Regions from separate parts of the Nonomuraea sp. NPDC003804 genome, predicted to be linked through region 3. Evidence: riboswitches for the same ligand, from Rfam matches in the RefSeq annotation. Region 3 holds a riboswitch; each other region holds the start of a gene.
The links. A riboswitch is a leader RNA that binds a small molecule or an ion and turns the genes downstream of it on or off. The one in region 3 is predicted to bind cobalamin.
Positions count from the first base shown of each region.

Region 1: linked by a shared signal. The riboswitch ahead of bluB (5,6-dimethylbenzimidazole synthase) and the one ahead of ABZX22_RS05385 (CbtB-domain containing protein) in region 3 are both predicted to bind cobalamin.
Region 2: linked by a shared signal. The riboswitch ahead of ABZX22_RS43265 (ribonucleoside-diphosphate reductase subunit alpha) and the one ahead of ABZX22_RS05385 (CbtB-domain containing protein) in region 3 are both predicted to bind cobalamin.

Region 1 covers NZ_JBEXMT010000015.1:213,395-215,573, reverse strand. Annotated here, with positions in the region: gene ABZX22_RS22110 (DUF6493 family protein) at 1-100, shown strand, start outside; gene bluB (5,6-dimethylbenzimidazole synthase) at 179-811, opposite strand; cobalamin riboswitch at 841-1,041, opposite strand; gene ABZX22_RS22100 (MFS transporter) at 1,241-1,789, shown strand; gene ABZX22_RS22095 (copper chaperone PCu(A)C) at 1,922-2,179, shown strand, end outside.
Region 2 covers NZ_JBEXMT010000054.1:19,616-21,794, forward strand. Annotated here, with positions in the region: gene ABZX22_RS43265 (ribonucleoside-diphosphate reductase subunit alpha) at 1-857, opposite strand, end outside; cobalamin riboswitch at 943-1,142, opposite strand; gene ABZX22_RS43270 (tripartite tricarboxylate transporter substrate-binding protein) at 1,166-2,062, opposite strand; gene ABZX22_RS43275 (helix-turn-helix domain-containing protein) at 2,124-2,179, opposite strand, start outside.
Region 3 covers NZ_JBEXMT010000003.1:231,972-234,150, reverse strand. Annotated here, with positions in the region: gene ABZX22_RS05390 (NEW3 domain-containing protein) at 1-702, opposite strand, end outside; cobalamin riboswitch at 944-1,084, shown strand; gene ABZX22_RS05385 (CbtB-domain containing protein) at 1,180-1,305, shown strand; gene ABZX22_RS05380 (CbtA family protein) at 1,315-2,179, shown strand, end outside.

The sequences.
Region 1 (2,179 bases), on a different contig from region 3:
CGCCCGAGGCGAGATCCCGTGCGTGTCCGCCCACGCGGACAGCGGGCGCGGCACCCGCTTCGCCCACGAGTGCGCCCGCCTGCGCGACCGGCTCCGCTGACCGCGGAGGGCCCGCCCGTAGGAGGGGCTTTCCCGGATGGGCTTCGCGCAGGCATTCCACCCGGCGGCCGGGCGCAGGTCAGCGGTCGCCGGTCCAGCGGTCGTGGTGGACGGCGGCGTCCAGCGGGCGGCGCCGTCGCCAGCCGTGCCGTTCCAGGTCAGGGACCTCCTCCAGGTGGGAGACGGGGCCCACGCACAGCCACGCGACCGGTCGCACCACGCCGGGGACGCCCAGCAGGTCCCGCAGAAAGGACTCGCGGTAGAACGACACCCAGCCGACGCCGAGCCCTTCGGCGGTGGCGGCCAGCCACAGGTTCTGGATGGCCAGGCACACCGAGTACAGCCCGGCGTCGGCGATGGCGTGGCGGCCGAGCACCGCGGGCCCGCCCCGGTCAGGGTCGTAGGTGACCACGACGGACAGCGTCGACTCGAGCACCCCGTCGATCTTGATCCGGGCGAACCGCCGAGCGGCCTCGCCGTCGAGGGCGGCCGCGAACGTGTCCCGCTCCTGCCGTACGTGATCGTGGAAGGCGGCGCGGACGGCGCGGTCGCGCACCAGGATGAAGTCCCACGGCTGGGACAGGCCGACGCTGGGCGCCGCGTGCGCGGCCGACAGCACGCGGTGCAGCACCTCGTCGGGCACCGGCGCGCCGGTGAACTCGCCGCGCACGTCGCGGCGGCGGTGGATGACGTCGTACAGCTGGCTGATCATGGGCAGGCTCCCGCTGACTCGCGCCCCCGTGGGGGCGGTGAACGCGAGGCCGGTCTTCGGACTCCCGGATCAACGCCTGCCCGCCGGCCTTCCCAGCCCTGTCGGGCCAGTGACTGCGCTCGCGCGCGTGGGCGGAGGCTCCCCGGTAACCGCGGCGGGCCCGTGCCGGACTCTCACCGGCTTCCCGATTCTCCCCGCGAACGCGGGGCACCTCGCAACAGTTCGCCGGGCAGTACGCTAGCCGATCACTTCACCCGCCCGGTCGGCGAGGTCGGCAGGGACTCCGGCGCCCTGCCCGCGGTCCTGTCACCACGGCCGGTGCGGGCTCGTCCAGGCTTCCTCGCGCGAGGGGGGCGGTTGTGCGGCGAAGAATCCGCTTGGGGAAGCGGCGGGTAAGCGTGGGATGATGGCCGGGCCATGTCAGCCACGATGCCGCTTCGAGCTCTGCGAGCCGCCGCCTTCGCCGCGGTCTCGGTCATGCTCGGCATCGCCGCCCATGTGTTCGCCGGCGGGTCGGTGTCGGCGCCGTCGGTGGTGGTGGCGCTGCTGGTGTCGTTCCTGCCGGCCCAGGCGCTGGCCGGGCGGGAGCGGTCGGCGGCCGTGATCGCCGTGACCCTGGCCGCCACGCAGCTGGTGCTGCACGTGCTGTTCGCCGGCGCCCATGCCGTCGAGCCGGTGGTCGCCGGGCACGCGCACGGCCAGTCCTGGCTGGTGCCGGGCCTCGGCATGCTGGTCATGCACGGATGGGCGATCGGGCTGACGGCGCTGTGGATGTCGCACGGCGAGGCGGCCCTGTGGGCGCTGCTGCGGCGGCTGGCCGTACGGCTGCTCGTCGCGGTGCTGGCGTTCGTCGATCCGGCGGCCCGCACGGCCGTCCCCGCGCCGGCCGAGCGGCCGCTGATCCTGCGCTCCATCATGCTCGGCCATGAGATGGGCCGGCGCGGCCCTCCTGGCGTCATGCGCACCGTTCCCGCCTGACCTCCCGTTCGAGGAGGCCGATGCGGGCCACCCCGGGAAAGGGGTGCTCCCCGGCGTCCCTGTCGTGACGGGCGCCGGGTCGACATCAGTGCCATGACACCAGTGCCGGCTCAGCCGGAAGAAGGGCTATCCATGTTCTCGCGCGTCATCGTCGTTGTCGTCGGCGTGGCCAGTCTGGCCGCCTGTGGCGTCCAGGAGGCGGCCGACTCCGTACCGAAGCAGGTCGCCGTGGCCTCGCCGTCCGGGCCGTCCGGATCGTCCGGGCAGTCGGCTGCCGCTTCCGCGCTCACCATCACCGACCCGTGGATCAAGACCACGAAGAAGGGGATGACCGCCGCCTTCGGCACGCTCGTCAACGACTCCGGTACGGCCGTCACCGTCGTTTCGGGC
Region 2 (2,179 bases), on a different contig from region 3:
ATGAACTCGTCCGGCACCCAGTTGGCGAGGTTGAGGTTGTGGGTGCGGCGGGCCTCCTCGCCGGTGTTGTCGCGCAGTTCGAGGAACTCCTCGATGTCGGCGTGCCAGGTCTCCAGGTAGACGCAGGCCGCGCCCTTGCGGCGGCCGCCCTGGTTGACTGCGGCGACACTGGAGTCGAGCGTGCGCAGCCAGGGGACGATGCCGTTGGAGTGGCCGTTCGTGCCGCGGATGAGCGAGCCCCGGGAGCGGACCCTGGTCCAGGCGATGCCGATGCCCCCGGCGTACTTCGAGAGCCTGGCGACCTGGCCGTAGCGCTCGTAGATACCCTCGAGGTCGTCGCGCGGCGAGTCGAGCAGGAAGCAGGACGACAGCTGCGCGCGGCGCGAACCCGAGTTGAACAGGGTGGGCGAGCTCGGCAGGTAGGACAGCGTGGACATCAGGGCGTACAGTTCGGCGGCCTCGGCGACCGAGGCGGAAAGGCCGCACGCCACGCGCAGCAGGAAGTGCTGCGGGCGCTCGAGCACGCCGCGCGTGTCGGGGTGGCGCAGCAGGTAGCGGTCGTAGACGGTGCGCAGCCCGAAGTACTCGAACCTGTCGTCGGCGCTCTCGTCCACCAGCGCGTCGAGGGCGGCGGCGTGGGCGGCCACGAAGGCGGCCAGCCCGTCCTGGAGCAGGCCGGCGGCGTGGGTGGCCGCGATCGACTCGGAGAAGGTCCGCACGCCGTGCGCGGCGGCCTCGTCGGCGATCTCCTCGGCCAGCAGCCTGGCGGCCACCTTGGAGTTCTCCGGATCGGCGATCACCCTGGCGGCGGCCTCCTCGATGGCCAGCCGGCGATCCACCTCTACGGTCTGCGTCACGCTCTCTCCTCGCGAGCTCGGCCTCGTGAGGGCAGGCGAGAGCGCGCGGGCATGCCGCGAGGCCCCCGGCCCTCCCTCGAGGCCATGGACAGGTCACACCGCTGGCAGGTCTTCGGACTCGCGGGCGTTCGTCAGCTTCCTACTGGCCGTCGCTTCCCAGGCCATGGGCCCAGTGCGTCGTGACGGCGGTCGTTCCCGCTCACCGCTGCGGGGCAGCGCCGGATTCGCACCGGCTTCCCTTTTTGCTCCGCCCTGATCGGGCGAACCAGCGACGAGCAGGATCCTACATCTAGTGGCCGCGGGCGCAACTACCCCAACATGTCGATGAGGCCGAGGTCCTTGAGCACCTCACGGGTCCGCTCGGTCTCCGACCCGAGCCACACGCCGAAGTCGCCGCCGCTGAGGGGAATCGGCTTCCACCCTCTCGTACGGCACGCATCCGCCCACTGCCGGGACCCGGTGATCTCCTCGAGGATCGCGACCGCCTGGGCGTGCTCGCGCTCGGTCATCTCCCCCGGCCCGAGCACCCCGCACCAGTCGGCGAAGTCGACCCGCACACCCGACTCCAGCAGCGTCGGCGCCTCGATGCCGTCGACCGGTTCGGCGGAGGAGACGGCCAGCACCCTGACTTGGCCCTTGTCGATGCGCTTGCGCCAGTCGCCGAGCGGCCCGGCGGCGACGGCGGCCCGGCCCACGAGCAGCGCCGCGGCGGCGTCGTGCGTGGTGGGATAGCCGGCGTAGTCGAGCACCCTGGCGTCGGCGCCGAGCCCGCGCGCGACCAGCCCGAACAGCAGGTGGTCGGTGCCCCCCTGCGGCCGGCCCGCCAGCACCGTGGCGCCGGGGTCGGCGAGCAGCCGCCCGGCGAAGTCGTCGAAGCCGCGCAGCAGCGAGGCGGCGGGCACGACCAGCACCTCGACGTCGCCCACCAGCCTGGCCAGCGGGGTGCCGGCCGCCTTGGAGCCGTTGCGCAGGGCGGTCGCGAGCGCGGGCAGGCCCGTCACGGTCAGCGAGGTCCCGCCGTCGGCGACGCCGCTGTATCTGAACTGGCCCGCCAGGACCTTCGCGACGGGGATCCACGCCTCTCCGCCCGGCACGACGGTGAAGCTGGCTCCCTGCCGGGGGACCGTGGCGCCGCACCCGGCCAGGCACGCCAGCGCGGCCACCGTCCCCGGCACGAACGCTGCCACGAACTCCCGACGGCGCATGCGCGCCCCTCCCCGTCGCCCCCAACCCTTGTACAGGATGTTATTGGATGATCACCTTGCGTCACACGTCGGGGGTGGCGGGCAGGTCGGCGGGAACGGCGAGCAGCCGGATGTGGA
Region 3 (2,179 bases):
GTCGAGCTGCCATGCCGTACGGGGCTCGCCGCCGAGGATGTCGCGCTGGTAGCCGATGCCGTACACGATGTTGCGGATCGTGGTCTCGGCGCCGGTCAGGTTGGTGTTGGGCTCGTTGTAGGTGCCGCCCATCAGCTCCACCCTGCCCTCGGCCATCAGGCGGCGCAGGTCGGCCCTGCGCTCGGGGTGGGTGTCGAAGAACGGCTTCAGGTAGTCGATCTCGGCGAGCACGAACTTGTAGTCCGGGTCGCGTGCCGCGAGCGCCAGATGCGCCTCCACCAGGGCGAACGCGTTGCGCTCCCACAGCGGCCTGGTGGTCGCGTCACCCGACAGCAGCTCCCACGGGCTGGTGTAGGCGGCCTGCGTGTTCCACCAGACGGGGTCGTAGTGGAAGTGCGACACCATGTGCATCGTCCAGCCCGGCTCCTCCACGGTCACCTGGGCGGCGAGCTCGTCGCCGGCCGCGGTGACCACGCACGGCAGGACGGTCCCCGGCTCGGCGTTCACCTCCAGCGGGACCTCCACCACGACGGTCCCCTCGCCGGCGGGCACGACCGCGCGTCCCGCCACGCCGTCGCCGCGCACCTCCAGGCCGGCGTCGTGCTCACCCTGCTCGGCGGTGACCCGGAGGACCTGGTACGGCTGCGCCTCCGTCCCGACGAAGAGGTCGGTCGACTCGGCGGTCAACAGGCGAACGGGCACGGGGTCTCCCTCGGCGTTCTAGGGGGCGGTCGCCGTCACACTAGGACCTATCAAGATCAATGGCAACGTTGTCATAACCCGCGCCCGCTCTCCCCGGGAACGCTGATCCCGGCGTTTCCGGGAAGCGGACAGTCCGTGCCCCGCCTGCGCCGGGACAGTCCTTCGTGGCGCGCCGGAAACCCCGGACGTGGGCATCTACATCTCAGAAAGGGCCCGAACAGGATCGGGTGATGTTGACGAGACCCGGAGAAAGGGATACGTTCCGGTAGATTTCGCGGCGAATCAGGGGAAATCCGGTGAGATGCCGGTGCGGACGCGCCACTGTATCCGGGGCCCACAGCCCCGGGAGCCAGGTCACCTGACCGTCGCGACCTCAACCAGCGGGACGCGTCATCCCTGAGGAGGCTTCACATGAGTGGTCTGTCCACGTCCGTAACCGCAATTCCGCTTCACCGTCTCACACGCTGGCTGCTGGCCGTGCCCGTTCTGATGCTGCTCGCGTACCTCGTCCTCATGGACAACGGCGCGATCTCGCAGACCGGCACGCTCCTGCACGAGCTCATGCACGACGGGCGTCACCTGCTCGGCGTGCCCTGCCACTGAGGCAGCGTCATGGTCAAGTCCCTGGTGGTCAGGGGCCTGCTCGTCGGGCTCCTGGCCGGACTCGTCGCGGGCGTGTTCGCCTTCTTCGTGGGGGAGCCGCGCGTCGACGCCGCGATCGCCCTGGAGGAGGCGGCCGCCGCCGTATCGGTTGACGGCGGCGACACCCCGTCCTCCCACCATTCCGACGGCGCCGGTCAGCCGTCCGCCCCGGCGGACGACGCGGCTCAGCCGTCCGCTCCGGGGAATGCGGCTCAGCCGTCGGCCCCAGCGGATGCGGCTCAGCCGTCCGCTCCAGGCAACGCGGCTCGGCCGTCGGCCCCGGCAGGCGGCGGCGAGGAGGCGCACAGTCACGACGACGGCGCTTCGGCCGGCCACAGCCACGGCGAGGAGGCCGTGGTCAGCAGGCCGGTACAGAAGGTCGGCCTCTTCCTGGCCACCGGCCTGTACGGCCTGGCCGTCGGCGGCATCTTCGCCCTCGTCTTCGCCGCACTGCGCGGCAGGGTCGGCCCCAGGTCGGAGCCTGGCCTGGCGATCGTGACGGCCGCGTGCGCGTTCGGTGCCATCACCCTGGTCCCCTTCCTGAAATATCCCGCCAACCCACCCGCTGTCGGCGACCCCGAAACCATCAACGCCAGAACGCTGCTCTACGTCGTGATGGTCCTCGTCGGCCTCGCCTCCATCGCGATCGCCGTCGCCGCCACCCGTAGGGTCACCGTGCCCGGCGTCTGGGCGAAGGGCCTGGTGGGCGGGGTGACCTTCCTGATTCCGGTGATCGCCGCGTGGGTGCTCCTGCCGCGCGTCGACGAGGTGCCGCCCGGCTTCCCCGCCTCGCTGCTGTGGGACTTCCGGCTGGCCTCCCTCGGCACCCAGGTGG